DNA from 2 places in the Brevundimonas sp. SORGH_AS_0993 genome. Region 1 is predicted to be linked to the other one. Evidence: predicted binding sites of a transcription regulator. Region 1 holds the regulator's gene; the other holds the start of a gene.
What was found. The regulator LexA, encoded in region 1, represses DNA repair genes until DNA is damaged. The targets are predictions, from matches to a motif close to ATGTTCNCNANNTGTTCT.

Region 1 (7,391 bases):
CGACAGCTTCACCTACAACCTCGTCCACTACCTCGCGGAGTTGGGCGCGCCGACTCATGTGGTGCGCAACGACGACCTGACGACGGACCAGGCCTGGGCGCTGAACCCCGCTGCCGTGCTGCTGTCGCCCGGCCCCTGCGCGCCGGATCAGGCGGGCATCTGCCTGCCGCTGATCGCCAGCGCGCCGGCCTCCATGCCGATCCTGGGCGTCTGCCTGGGCCACCAGGCCATCGGTCAGGCCTTCGGCGGGGACGTCATTCGCGCCAAAGCCCTGATGCACGGCAAGACCTCGCCTATTCTGCACGAGGGCAAGAGCGTCTTCGCGGGCCTGCCCTCGCCCTTCACCGCGACGCGCTATCACTCGCTGGCCGTCAAGCGCGAAACCCTGCCGGATTGTCTGGACGTCACCGCCTGGACCGCCGATGGCGAGATCATGGGTCTGCAGCACCGCACGCGGCCCATTCACGGCGTACAATTCCATCCCGAGTCCATCGCCACCGAACACGGCCATGACATGCTGGCCAACTTCCTGACCCTGGCCGGCGTGAAGCGCCTCGCGGCCGCCTGATCATGGCGGACGGGTTCAAGCCGATCCTGGCCCGGCTGGTCGAGGGCCGGCCGCTGACGTCGCAACAGGCGCACGACTTCTTCGCCGCCTGCCTGCGGGGCGAACCCACTCCGGCCCAGGTCGCCGCCGCCCTGACGGCCCTTCGAATGCGCGGCGAGACGGTGGACGAGATCGCCGCCTTCGCCCGCGCCATGCGTGAGGCCGCCCTGACGCTGGACCACCCTTACGAGGTGATCGACACCTGCGGCACGGGCGGCGACGGCCAGCATACCTACAACATCTCCACGGCCGCAGCCTTGGTGCTGGCCGGCGCCGGATTGAAGGTCGCAAAGCACGGTAACCGCGCCATGTCGTCCAAGTCAGGCTCGTCGGACGTGCTGTCGATCCTGGGCGTCAACCTGATGGCGACGCCGGCCCAGCAACGACTGGCGCTGGACGAGGCGGGCATCTGCTTCTTGTTCGCCCCCGCCTATCACGGCGCCATGCGCCACGTCGGCCCGGCGCGCGCAGAGATCGGTTTTCGAACGGTTTTCAATCTTTTGGGGCCGCTTTCGAACCCGGCGTCTGCACGGCGTCAGGTCATGGGCGTTTATGATCCTCGACTGCTGGAGCCCCTGGCCGAGGTCCTGGGGCGGCTGGGCGCGGTGCGGGCCTGGACCGTCCACGGCCAGGGCCTGGACGAGTTGGCGATCTCGGGCCCGACCGAAGTGGCCGAGTGGAAAGACGGCGCGGTGCGACGCTTCGCCGTCGCGCCCGAGGACGCCGGCCTGCCCCGCGCGCCGATCGAGGCCATCCGCGGCGGCGATGCCGAGGAGAACGCGGCGGCCTTGCGCGCCCTGCTGGAGGGACAGACCGGCCCCTACCGCGACATTGTGCTGCTGAACGCCGCCGCCGCCTTCGTGGTATCGGATCGGGCCGCCGACCTGGCCGAAGGGGCCGCCCTGGCCGCCGCGGCCATCGACGACGGCCGCGCCGCCCGGGCCTTGGCGCGCCTGGTGCGGATCACCTCCACGCCCCTGGAAACGGAAGGAGCGGCATGACCGACGTGTTGGAACGGATCGCCGACTACAAGCGAGAGGAAGTCCTTGCGCGCAAGGCCGCCGCCTCTCAGGACGCGATCGAGGCCCTGGCGCAGGCCGCCTCCACCCCTCGCGGTTTTCGCGACGCCCTAAGTCGCGCCGTCGAGGAAACTGGCCGCCCCGCCTTGATCGCCGAGATCAAGAAGGCTAGCCCTTCCAAAGGCTTGATACGGGCGGACTTCCATCCGGCAAACCTCGCCATGGCTTATGAGGCCGGCGGCGCGGCCTGCCTCTCGGTCCTGACCGACGGCCCGAGTTTTCAGGGCGACGACGCCTATCTGACCCAGGCGCGGTCCGCCGTCGCCCTGCCCTGCCTACGCAAGGACTTTCTGGTCGATCCCTGGCAGGTGGCCGAAAGCCGCGCCCTGGGCGCCGACTGCATCCTGATCATCCTGGCGATGATCGACGACGGGCTGGCGGGGGAACTTCTGTCCGAGGCAGAACGGTTCGGCATGGACGCCCTGATCGAAACGCACGACGAAACCGAAATGGCCCGCGCCTGCGCCCTTGTTTCGGATCGGACGGACGCCCTGGTCGGGATCAACAATCGGTCGCTGCGGACCTTTGAGGTGGACCTGGAGGTTACGGAGCGCCTGTCGATGCTCAGCCCTGTGCATGCGCTGCTGGTCGCGGAAAGCGGCATCTTTACGCCCGAGGATGTCGAGCGCGTTTCGGCCGCCCACGCCCAGGCGATCCTGGTCGGTGAAAGCCTGATGCGCCACGACGATATCGAGACGGCCACCCGTCGCCTGCTGGCCGCCTGACAACGGACCTGACGGCGGGCGACACTGCCGTTAAGTTGACATTAGCAAGGAACACTTACAGAACATCGTCAATGTTCACGGCCCGTTCCGATTCGTCGGTCGGGCGCATGAGGGGCCGGCGATGCTCACGCGCAAGCAGCACGAACTGCTGATGTTCATTCACGAACGGATTCAGGAAACGGGCGTTTCCCCGTCGTTCGACGAGATGAAGGAGGCGCTGGACCTGGCGTCCAAGTCTGGCATCCACCGCCTGATCACGGCGCTGGAAGAGCGCGGTTTCATCAGGCGTCTGGCCCATCGCGCCCGTGCGCTGGAAGTCACCAAATTGCCCGAACAGGCCACGGCCGGGGCGCCACGCGGTCGGGCCGGCTTCAAGCCCGACGTGATCGAAGGCGGCGCCGCTCTGTCAGCGCCGGTCGCCACGCCCGCCAACGACATTCGCGAACTGCCCCTGCTCGGCAAGATCGCCGCCGGCACCCCCATCGCCGCCATCCAGCACGAACAGGACCGCCTGCCCGTGCCGGAATCCCTGCTGGGCAAGGGCGATCACTATCTGCTGGAGATCGAAGGCGATTCCATGATCGAGGCCGGCATTCTGAACGGCGATCTGGTGGTCATCCGGCGCGGCGACACGGCCAACAATGGCGAAATCGTCGTAGCCCTGGTCGAGGGCGAGGAAGCGACGCTGAAACGCCTGCGTCGCAAGGGCGCCTCCATCGCGCTGGAGCCGGCGAACCGCCTGTACGAAACCCGCATCTTCGGACCGGATCAGGTCCAGGTTCAGGGTCGTCTGGTCGGCCTTATGCGCCGCTATCACTGACGTCGGGATCGGGCTGGCGGGTCCACGGGCGCCGACCCCGCGCCTGGGTCGTCCAGACCGCCCTCCAGCCCTGCCCTTCCCTCCACAGTTCAACCGCACCGCCCCGGGCATAGTCGATTCCGTCCAGCACCAACCGTCCCTCACAAGCCGGCGGCAGGGTCGGGACGGCCGCCCGCACACTGACGACCGGCGCCGAACGGCACAGGGCCTCCATCTGATCGGCGTCCGGGCTGCGCTTGCCCCACCACAGCGCTATGGGACCTGACGCCGATGTGTCCGGCCGACAGGCGAAACGGGCGCAGGTCCAGCCATCCTGCGGCCTATCCGTCATTTCAAGCCCGCGTCGGCGGGACCAAAGATCGACGGCGAACTCCCGCACGCCGGGCCGGACCACCACGGCCTCATCCGCCTGGCGGAAAGCCGCATTTGTCCCGCCGTCTCCGATCCACAGATCCGGCGCAGCCGGTCGGGGCCACAGCAGAACCGCCGCCGCGAACGGCGCGCCCAGACATCGCAACCGTCCGCGCCACAGGCAGATGAACAGCACGCCCAGAAAGGCGATGGGCAGGACGTAGTCGGGCGCGCTGGCGATGGTGCGGACGGCGCCGGGCAAGCCTGCCGTCCAGCCGCCGACGCCCAGCATCGCTTCCACACCCCAGCCTGCGACGGCCAGAAAAGGCGCGCCCAGGCCCAGGGGCTCCAGCGCCGCCCCCAGGGCCAGGGTCGGCATCAGGATGAAGTCGGCGATCGGCGCCGTGCCCAGATTGGCCAGCAGGCCATAGACGGCCGTTCGATTGAAATGCTGCATGGCGAAGGGTCCGGTCGCCAGGCCGGCCACCAGGCTGGCCGTCACCGCCGCCGTCAGCCAGCCGCCGAAACGCTGCACCGCCGCGATCGGCCAGGGCACGGAAATCTCTCGCATGCGCTTCGGCCAGGCCTCGACCAGGGCCACCAGGGCGGCGGTCGCCGCGAAGGACATCTGAAACCCCGGCGTCACGATGGCCTCGGGCTGAAGCGCCAGAACCACAAAGGCCGCGACCGCCAGGCCGTGCATCGTCACCGCCTGGCGATCCAGCAGGATGGCCAGAAAGGCGATGGCGGCCGTCACGGCCGCCCGTTCCGCCGGCGCCGGCGCGCCTGATACGACCAGATAGACCGCCAGGGCGATCAGGCCCGCCGTCGCGGCGATTTTCTTGCCGGAAATCCTCAGGGCCAGCCAGGGCCAGGCCGCGACGCCCAACCGCACCCCGAAGAAGACGAAGCCGCCCACGATGGCCATGTGCAGGCCCGAGACCGACAGGATGTGCGCCAATCCCGAATCGCGCATCAGGTCCAGGTCGTCCTGGCTGATCCAGGTTTCGTGGCTGGTGGTCATGGCGGCGGCGATCCCGCCGTTGCGGACGCCCAATCGCTCTACGATCCGCTCAGCCAAGGCATAGCGCGCGCCATTGATCGTCATGCTCAGCCGCAGTCGCCAGGGGGCGGGCGCCAGGTCGATGCGTCGGGTCTCTCCCAGGGCGAAGGCCACGCCGCCCATGCCCTGGAAAAAAGCGTTGCGGCCGAAATCGTAGGCGCCGGGGCTGGCGGGCGCGGGCGGCGGATTCAGAATGGCGAACAGTCGAATAGCCTCACCGGGGCGGGGCGGCTCTCCTCGCACCGTGGCCCTCAGCCGGACCGGCGTTTGCTCCGGCGCCAAACCGCGAATCCGCACCGGCGCGATCACGACCCTGGCCCCGCGTTGGCCCGGACTGTCGACGTCCACGACCCAGGCTTCGATGACGGTGGGACGACTCAGCGCCGGCGCGATCGGGGCGGCGACGAATTCGGTCCGGATCTTGGCCACCGCCAGACCGCCAGCCAGGCAGGCCGCCATCAACAACAGCCAGACCCAGGCCCGAGCCAGACCCCGCTGGCGCGCAAAAAGCCACCCGCCCGATGTCGTTACGGCCATGCCGAGCAGAGGCCACAAGGGCGGTTCAACCCTTAGTGCGAAATAGAGCGCCGCCCCGCCGCCAAAGGCCACAGGCGCGCACAGACGTCGGCGCGACGACTGGGCCGCGACCTCTTCCCTCCACCAGGCGTGCAAACGCGCGGCAGGGGTAGGTTTTGCCGTCTCGGGGGGTATAAGGGCCTGCCTTACGGACCCTTCCCCCATGACCCTGCCTTCCTCGACCGTCGTCACTCGCTTCGCCCCCTCGCCCACAGGCTATCTGCATATCGGCGGCGCGAGAACCGCCTTGTTCAACTGGTTGTACGCCAGACGACACGCAGGACGTTTCCTGATCCGCGTCGAGGACACCGATCGCGAGCGGTCCACGGACGAGGCCGTAAAGGCGATCTTCGACGGCCTAAGCTGGCTGGAGCTGTTCGCCGACGAAGAGCCGATCTTCCAGTTCAGCCGCGCCGACCGCCACCGCGAGGTCGTCGATCAACTGCTGGAAAGCGGTCACGCCTACCGCGACTTCGCCACGGCCGAGGAAACCGGCCGTCTGCGGGACCAGGCCAAGGCCGAAAGGCGTCCCTTCGAATCGCCCTGGCGCGACCGAAAGCCGACGGTGGACGATCTGGCCCTGCCCCACGTCGTTCGCTTCCGCCGACCCCGCGGAATGACCATCACCGTGCCCGACGCGGTGCAGGGCGCCGTCAACTGGTCGAGCGACGATCTGGACGATCTGGTCCTGCTGCGTTCCGACGGCGCGCCCACCTATAATCTGGCTGTGGTCGTGGACGATCACGACATGGGCGTCACCCACGTCATCCGTGGCGACGACCACCTGAACAATGCGGCGCGTCAGAGCCTGATCTACGACGCCCTGGGCTGGACGCGGCCAACCTTCGCCCACATTCCCCTGATCCACGGCCCCGACGGCGCCAAACTGTCCAAACGTCACGGCGCCCAGGCGGTGCATGAATACGCCGAGATGGGTTATCTGCCCGAGGCCATGCGCAACTATCTGGCCCGTCTGGGCTGGGCGCACGGCGACGACGAACTGTTCAGCGACGAACAGGCCGTCGCCTGGTTCGATCTGGACGGAATTGGCAAGGCGCCGGCGCGCCTGGACTTCGACAAACTGGCCCACGTCAACGCCCACTGGCTGCGCCTGGCGGACAATGATCGTCTGGCCAAGATGGCGCTGGATGCGCATCTCCAGCGGGGTCGCGGGCTCCAACCCGACGATGAAGATCGGCTGCGTCGCGCCATGCCCTTCGTGAAAGATCGCGCCAAGACCATTCTGGAGTTGGCGGACCAGACGGAGTTCGTACTGAAGGCGCGCCCGTTGGCGTTCGACGACAAGGCCCGCGTTCTGCTGTCCGGCGAAACCCTGGAACGTCTGGGCCGACTGCGCGACCGGCTGGCCCTATTCCAGTCCTGGGATGTGTTCGCTTTGGAGGCTGAACTGAAAGCCTTCGCCGAGGACGAGGGCGTGGGCTTCGGCAAGATCGGCCCCGCCGCACGCACAGCGCTTACCGCCGGGTCAACTTCGCCTGATATTGCACGAATTTTGTCGGCTCTGGGGCGCCAGGAAAGCCTCGGGCGCTTGGATGACGCGCTGCAACAGACTAAGTGATCACCCACACACCCAAAAGCGCCCGACGCCTCTCCGCGACCGGACGTAAGATGCGAAGGGGCATTCATGACTGAACAACCCAAATCCGCCGCTTCGGCGAGCCTGTCGTTCGAGGGCAAGACCGTTGAACTGCCCGTGCTATCGGGCTCGACGGGTCCGGACGTGATCGACATCCGCAAGCTGTACGGCGCGACGGGCGCCTTCACCTTCGACCCCGGCTTCACCTCGACGGCGGCCTGCGAGTCGGCCCTGACCTTCATCGATGGCGACGAAGGCGTTCTGCTGCACCGCGGCTATCCCATCGATCAACTGGCGGCCAAGTCGAACTTCGTCGAGGTCTGCTACCTGCTGCTGCACGGCGAATTGCCGACAGCGGCGCAGTACGAGAAGTTCGAAGAGAGCATCACACGGCACACGATGCTGCATGCCCAGTTCGACCGCTTCTTCGAAGGCTTCCGCCGCGACGCCCACCCGATGTCGATCATGGTCGGCACGGTCGGCGCTCTGTCGGCCTTCTATCATGACAGCCTGGACATCCATGATCCGGTGCAGCGCGACATCTCGGCCATCCGCCTGATCGCCAAGATGCCG
Region 2 (7,391 bases), 1.4 Mb from region 1:
ACAGACGGCGATCGATCTGGGCGACAAATATGTCCCGTCGGAAGGCGCAGACATCGTCGCCAAGATGGTCGAGGGCGGACGCTTCGGCCGCAAGAACGGCAAGGGCTTCTATGACTATGACAGCAAGCCCAAAACGATCTGGAAGGGTCTGTCCGAACTGGCCCCGACCACCAAGGGCATCGAGAGCCCTGAGGAGCCGACCGCCTTCGCCCAGATCGACGAGTTGAAGACGCGCCTTCTGTATCGCCAGGCGGTCGAGGTCGCGCGCTGCTGGGAAGAGGGCGTCATCGACGATCCGCGCGAAGCCGACCTGGGCGCCATCCTGGGCTGGGGCTTCGCGCCCTGGACCGGCGGCCCGATCAGCATGATCGACGGCATCGGCCTGGCCCGGTTCGTCGAGACGGCGGACCGTCTGGCCGCGACCTACGGCGACCGCTTCAAGGTCCCGCAACTGCTTCGCGACATGGCGGCGAAGGGTGAGACCTTCTACGGCAAGTTCGCCCCGGAGAAGGCCGCCGCCTGATCGGCTGCGGACATCTCTTAGGTTACGGAACGGGCGGCCTTCGGGTCGCCCGTTCTTGTTGAAGAGGCTTTGTTAGCCGCTGTACGTCAGGATCACGCGTTTCTCAGCCGGAGCCACGATGACGATGCTCCCACCTCGCCCGTGGGCGTAAAACGCATTGTCAGAGCTTATGATGGCATTGACCCGCGACACGGTTTTCGGATCGAGTTTGCAGCGGAAATCATTGCGATCCAGGAAGGCCCCGATGCCGGGCTCGCGGCCGCAGTTATGCTCCCCATGTCCAGACCACAATGGAACGATCGGAGTGCGCTTCCAGTCCCAGTAGGTTCGACGCTCATGCGCCGTCCGCTGAGATGTATTCACCAGCACCGGGCTTTCAGAAGCGTCAGACAGATAAGCCAATCCTCCGTCTTCGATCTTTGAAAGCGAAGCCTTGTCCAGCCGATATATGATCAGTCCGACCTCGTCGGCTCCGGGTCCAAAACCCCAAGCCGCTTGCTTACGATATTCGATCCACCTTGCCTCGACGCCATGAGGCAAGAGGCTTTGATACCAGATGTACTGGTAGATCTGCCAACCCACGAGAGGCGCGCAGACCAAGAGGGCGAGCAAAGCCAGACACCCAAAGCGGTTTCGCATGGCCATCGTTATCGCGCGGCTCTGGGCCAATCGCAATCGCACGCCCAGATAAGAAAAAGACCCGCCCGACACGAGGTCGAGCGGGTCGCTCCGCCGCCCTTCGCGGGGTCGGTGGCGGGTCGCTAGGGGCGACGGAGTAGCGGTGAAAAGACCGGACCGAGACCGGGACAAACTCTGACAGTCCGCCCAGCCTCGGATGCTGGCCTCAGCCTTCCAGATCCTGGCCTTCGTCCGGCTCGGGCGTGCCCAGCAGTTCGTCGGCGATCTTGTTGGTCGAGGCGCGCACGGCCTTTTCGATCGAGGCGGCGATGTCGGGGTTCTGCTTCAGGAACTCGCGCACATTCTCGCGGCCCTGACCGATCCGGGTCGAATCATAGCTGAACCAGCTGCCCGACTTCTCGATGACGCCCGCCTTGACGCCCAGGTCGATGATTTCGCCCAGTTTGGAGATGCCCTCGCCATACATGATGTCGAAGATGACCTCCCTGAACGGCGGGGCGACCTTGTTCTTGACCACCTTGACCCGGGTGGTGTTGCCGACCACCTCGTCGCGGTTCTTGATCGCGCCGGTGCGGCGGATGTCCAGACGCACCGAGGCGTAGAATTTCAGCGCATTGCCGCCCGTCGTCGTCTCGGGCGAGCCGTACATGACGCCGATCTTGTGACGGATCTGGTTGATGAACAGGACGATGCATTTCGACTTTGAAATCGAAGCGGTCAGCTTGCGCAGCGCCTGGCTCATCAGGCGGGCCTGAAGACCCGGCAGGCTGTCGCCCATCTCGCCTTCGATCTCGGCGCGCGGCGTCAGGGCGGCGACCGAGTCGATGACCACGATGTCCACGGCGCCGGAACGCACCAGCGTATCCACGATCTCCAGCGCCTGTTCGCCCGTGTCGGGCTGGGACACCAGCAGGTCGTCCAGATTGACGCCCAGCTTCTGGGCGTAAACCGGGTCCAGCGCATGTTCGGCGTCGACGAAGGCGGCGACCCCGCCCTTCTTCTGCACCTCGGCGACCGTATGCAGGGCCAGGGTCGTCTTGCCCGAGGATTCAGGGCCGAACACCTCGATCACCCGCCCGACCGGCAGGCCGCCGATGCCCAGCGCCATGTCCAGGCCCAAGGACCCGGTCGAGACGCTCTCGATCTCGTTCACCACCCCGGCCTTGCCGAGCTTCATCACCGAGCCCTTGCCGAAGGCGCGATCGATCTGCGCGATCGCCGCCTCCAGGGCGCGTTGCTTGTCGCCGTCTTCCTTGCCCACCAGTTTCAAAGCCGCCTGCGATGCCATTGCCTTCGTCTCCCTTGCCATGATTCCCGTCAAAAGCCTGGGAGAGACCCGCCATGGACCCGCCCCCGTTTCGTGAGCGGCACTATGTGCACGGTTTGTTCTTGTTCACAAGATGTTCTCTTTCGGCACGCCCGAAAGTCTCCGGAAGCACGTCCGATTTTGACGCACCCTAGAGCCTGATTCCCGCTTCAGCCGGAACCGCAGCGCGCGGTTCCGTCTAAACGATCAGGCTCTAGATCGGCAGACGCACACTGAAGCTGAAGCCCTGCGGCTCATAGGTCGTCACCACCGTCCCCTTCAGGGTGCGGTTCAGCGTCGCCTCCATCAGGTCGCCGCCGAAGCCGCGACGGGTGGGCGGCGAGACCGGCGGCCCGCCCGTCTCGATCCAGTCCAGCAGCAGGTCCCCGCCCGCGACCGACCAGTCGATGCGCACGCAGCCCGACGGCGTGGACAGGGCGCCGTATTTGGCGGCGTTGACCGCCAGTTCGTGGAACACCATCCCCAGGCCCAGGGCCTTCTGCGGATCCAGATCGACGGCCGGGCCGGCGATTCGCACCTGTTCGTGGGCATAGGGCGCCATTTCCTGACCCCCCAGCAGGGCCGCCAGATCGACTCGTTCCCAATTCCCGGCCGTCAGCAGGTTCTGGGTGTTGGACAAGGCCAGCAGCCGCGCCTCGAACAGTTCGGTGAAGGTGTGAACGTCCGGCGTGCGGCGGGCGGTCTGGCGCGCGATGGATTGCACCGTGGCCAGGGTGTTCTTCACCCGGTGGTTCAGTTCGTTGATGAGCAGCCTTTGCTGGCGTTCGCTGTCGCCCAGGGCCGCAAAGGCTTCGCGGCGGTCAGTGGTGTCGGTGATGACGCCCGACATCCGCATAGGTCGGCCCGAGCGACTGCGGATCAGCCGGCCTCTCAGATGGATCCAGCGTCCCGTCGTCGGCAGCCGCCATTCCTGATCATAGTCCGCCTCGCCCGACACGGCGCGGGCCAGGGCTTCCTGGTGCAGGGGCAGATCCTCCGGCGCCAGGCGCTGGCTGATCTCGGCCGGCCCCAGCCGGGCCTCCTTCGGAATGGACAGGATTTCACGCGCCCGTTCGGACATGACCGTGGTTCGAAGCGGGATCGCCGCCTCCCAGAAGCCGATGCCCCCCGCATCGACAGCCGCCAGAATATCGGCCCGCCGCTCCAACAGGGAGGCGCCCAAGGCCATGAACAGGATGACCACCGCCCCGGCGGTGACGGAAACGGCCAGGATCAACCGCCAGGCGTCGGCGGCGGGATTGACCCCGTCTTCCGGCGTCAGGATCAGGGCGGCCATGCCGGTGTAGTGCATGGCGACGATGGCCAGGGCCAAAAGAACGGTCGCCACGGCGCGCCAGCCCAGGCTTCGCTCTCGCCGCGCGGCGACCAGGGCGGCCAAGGCGGCGGCCACGGCGATCGCCACCGACAGCAGCATCAGAACGGGCCTATAGGCGACCGGCGCCTCCACCCGCATGGCGGCGATCCCGACATAGTGCATGGAGGCGACGGCGCCGCCCATCAGCAGGGCCGCCGGCGCCAGCCGCCAGCGCGCCGCCCCTGCCCCGCCGACGGTCAGGAAGCCGGCGCCCGAGCCGACCACGGCCAGGACGAAAGACAACAGCGTCAGCGCCCCGTCATAGGTCGCCCCGCCTTGGGGCCGGAAGCCCAGCATGGCGATGAAATGCATCGACCAGACGCCAAGACCCAGCGACACCGCCGCCGCCCCCAGCCAAAGTCGTCGGCCGCGTCCCGTGTGATGACGCGCCCGGTTGAACAGATCCAGGGCGGTCCATGCGCCCAGAAGCGCCACCGCCAGGGCCAGCAAAGAAAATGGCGTCAGATGCACATGATACACGAAGACGTCCCTCCCTGTGGCGTCGAATGGACCGATGACTAAGCCATAGACCGAAGCGCGCCTCAGGACATCTTCAAATCAGGCGGGCGCGTCCGCGACGGCCGGCGCCGCGACACGCCCGGCCAGGGCCGCGCCGCAACCCAGGATCAGGCACAGCGCCGCCGCGACCGCCAGGACCCGCGCCGACCGCCCGTCGTGCGGCGTCCGTCCGGCGCCCGGCGTCAAGCCCTCGCCCGTCAAGCCCTCGCCCGTCAGGGGCCGCGCCTGCAGGACGATCAGCAGGGCGACCAGTCCCAGGGCGCCGGGCAGGTCCATGCCCACGCCCAGGAAGACGAAATGCCCCAGCCCCAGCATCCAGCCGCCGACAAGAACAGTGGCCACGACCGAGGGGATCAGGGTCGTCGGTCGTTCAAGTCGGGCGCCGATCAGGGCCGCCGCCGCCGCCGCCAGCGCCGCCACGAGCCCGGTCCAGATCAGCAGAAAGGCCGCCTCGGGCGCCACAGCCTGGGCGACAGCGCCCAAGGTCAGCACCAGGACGATCATCCCCAGCCAGCCGCCCCAAACGCTCTCGGCCTCGCTTTCGCCCGCCGCCACGTCGCCGATCCACCCACTCAGGCCCACGGCCAGGACGGCCGCCCCGATGACGAGCGGGCTGATCCCGCCCAGAACCAGAGCCAGAAGGGCCGCGCCGACAAGGACCCCCGCCACCCGCCGACGACCGACCCGCGCGCGCCCTGCCAGCACCACGAGGGCCACGGCCAGGACGCCCAGGCTCACGCCCGCCTCCGTCCACGGCAAGCGTCGCAGCAGGGTGTAGTAGGTCTCGGGCGTATCGACCCGTTGACCCATCGGTCCGGCCAGGCTCCGCACGGCGTGGGCGACGACCAGGGAGGCGCTGACAAGCCACAGGCCGCCGGCCGCGCCCCTGGCGACCGACCGCCAGCCCAGGCCGGTCGCATGACGCGCGCCCCAGGCGGCGAAGGCCGTCAGCGCGCCCGCCGCCGCCAGCAACACCCAGCCGAATCCCGGCGAGTGACGCACCATGCCCAAGCCGAAGACATCGGCGTGCACGGCGTCGACCGTCGCCCGCGGCAGGGTCGGCGCGCGCAGAAAGCCGTCCGTCGCCTCCAGAGCCTGACCGCCGATATGCTGAACGCTGCCCTGGTCCAGGGCGTCGGGGGTAGAGCGCGGCGAATGATACTGGTCGGGGCGACCGACGAAGGCCAGGTTCACGCCCGGCAGCCTCCGATCCGCCGCCAGGGTGAAGTCCGTCCCATTGGGCATCAACCGATAGACGAACACCGCCAGGGCGTTGCCGGTCGTCCCGCCCGAGGCGTGGCGTGTGAAACGGGCGTACTGATCGATCGTCTCGGCGTTGCCCGGCCCGGTCTCGAACATCATGGCCCGGCCGCCGCCGCCCCGGGCCTCCAGATTGACCACCGCCCCCACATGCGTCCGCAGGCGATGCTCGCTGAAGAAGGCGCGCGCCCCGTCCAGGTTCAACTCCTCTCCGTCCGTCAGCAGGACGATCAGGTCGCGGTCGGCGGGGCCGCGCGCCTTGATGGCCCGCACCGCTTCCAGAACGGCCGCCACGCCGGCGGCGTCGTCGGCCGCGCCGGGCGAGCCGGGCACGCTGTCGTAATGAGCCATCAGCAGAACGGCCGGCAGGTCTGGACGCCGCCCCGGCAGCACCCCGACCAGATTGACGACCGAGAGACCGTCGGCCGTCTCGCCCCGCGCCTCGATACGGCGCACGGCGGCGGGCGACAGCCCTCCCGCCTGACGTTCGGGCCTCAGCCCCAGGGCCGTCATCCGCTGGAACAGATGGGCCTGGACCACCCCGTGTTCGGCCGATCCGACGGGATGCGGCGCGCGGGCCATGCGCCGCACGTCTATCATGGCCCGCTCGGCGGAAAAGACGCGCCCCGGAGCGGTCGCCGCAACCGGAGCCGGGGTCTGGGTCGTCAGGACCGCCAGGGCGAAGGCCGCCGCCAGCGACGTTGGCAAAAGAAACAGTCGCATCCCCGCCTCCCTGATCGTCGAGCCGACACTTGGCCCGTCCGCTCGGCGTTCCGCAAGGGCGTCTCGGCTCAGCGGACGGCGCGGTTGCCGCTGACCCGATTGCCGATCGCCCCGTCGCGGTCGTCCTGGCTGGATCCGAAGGGCCAGCCCGCGTCGTCGCCGCAGTAGGGCCGGCGGCCCTCGCGCGACCCCACCACGACAAGGCGCGGTCTCAGCCAGGCGGCGCGGAAGAACAGATTGTCCGTAATCCGATTGTAGGACGGCGTCTGGTGTCGAATGACCCCGTCCTCGCCGCAGTTGCGATAGAGGAAGACGCCGCCCCGCCCGTTCAGCACGAAGCGATTATCCTCGATCCGGTTGGCGCCCGAGCCGTCGACCGCGATCTGCTCGCGTCCCGTGCGGATGTCGAAGTCGTTGTCGCGGATCACGGCCCCGGCGCTCTCGGCGTCCAGATAGACGGCCACCGAGGTCGAGAGGCCGCGAAAGCGCGAACGAACCACCGTCGTGCGCGTGACCCCCGGCCCGACATAGAGAGGAATGGTCCCCACGCCCTCGAACCGCACCCCCTCCAGCGTCGTGGCCAGGGGCGCCGCCGACTGGGCCGCCAAGGTGTGCCCGACCGTGCGGGAGGACGCCAGCAGGTCGCGCATCGAACCGCCCGCGCCCATGCCCCAGATCCGCACATTGCCGACCACGACACACAGTCTTTGATTGTCACGCCGACTGGCCGGCTCCATCCCGTCCCGTCGCGCCGGGACCAGACGGCAACGGTCGGCCGTGCGGTCGTGGCGTCTGCGGAAGGCGCGATCCGGCCGCCGCCGCAGTCCAGGCCGGCGCCCGAGGCCTCGGCGCCCTGGATCAGGACCGGCCGACGCACCTCGACGCCGTTCATGGCCGCGCGACAAACCAGGGGAAAGGGCTGGTCCGACGGGGTCGCCAGTTGCTGCACGACCTCGGCCGAACAGGGCGCAGCGACGGGCAGGTCCGGCGTCTGGACCATGGCGTCAGGGCAGGGGCGTGGCCAGGGCGGCCCGTTCCGCCGCGCA

Region 2: recA (recombinase RecA) is a predicted target of LexA. The motif match lies at 2,552-2,569, and genes of this name have one in related genera.

What each region holds. Positions count from the first base shown of each region.
Region 1 covers NZ_JAUTAH010000001.1:536,364-543,754, reverse strand. The annotation lists gene QE389_RS02785 (aminodeoxychorismate/anthranilate synthase component II) at 1-568, shown strand, start outside; gene trpD (anthranilate phosphoribosyltransferase) at 571-1,608, shown strand; gene trpC (indole-3-glycerol phosphate synthase TrpC) at 1,605-2,411, shown strand; gene lexA (transcriptional repressor LexA) at 2,533-3,231, shown strand; gene QE389_RS02765 (ComEC/Rec2 family competence protein) at 3,212-5,200, opposite strand; gene gltX (glutamate--tRNA ligase) at 5,385-6,800, shown strand; gene gltA (citrate synthase) at 6,867-7,391, shown strand, end outside.
Region 2 covers NZ_JAUTAH010000001.1:1,947,463-1,954,853, forward strand. The annotation lists gene QE389_RS09680 (3-hydroxyacyl-CoA dehydrogenase NAD-binding domain-containing protein) at 1-523, shown strand, start outside; gene QE389_RS09685 (hypothetical protein) at 596-1,192, opposite strand; gene recA (recombinase RecA) at 1,368-2,450, opposite strand; gene QE389_RS09695 (MHYT domain-containing protein) at 2,683-4,323, opposite strand; gene QE389_RS09700 (M20/M25/M40 family metallo-hydrolase) at 4,402-6,345, opposite strand; gene QE389_RS09705 (right-handed parallel beta-helix repeat-containing protein) at 6,414-7,040, opposite strand; gene QE389_RS09710 (PA-phosphatase) at 7,350-7,391, opposite strand, start outside.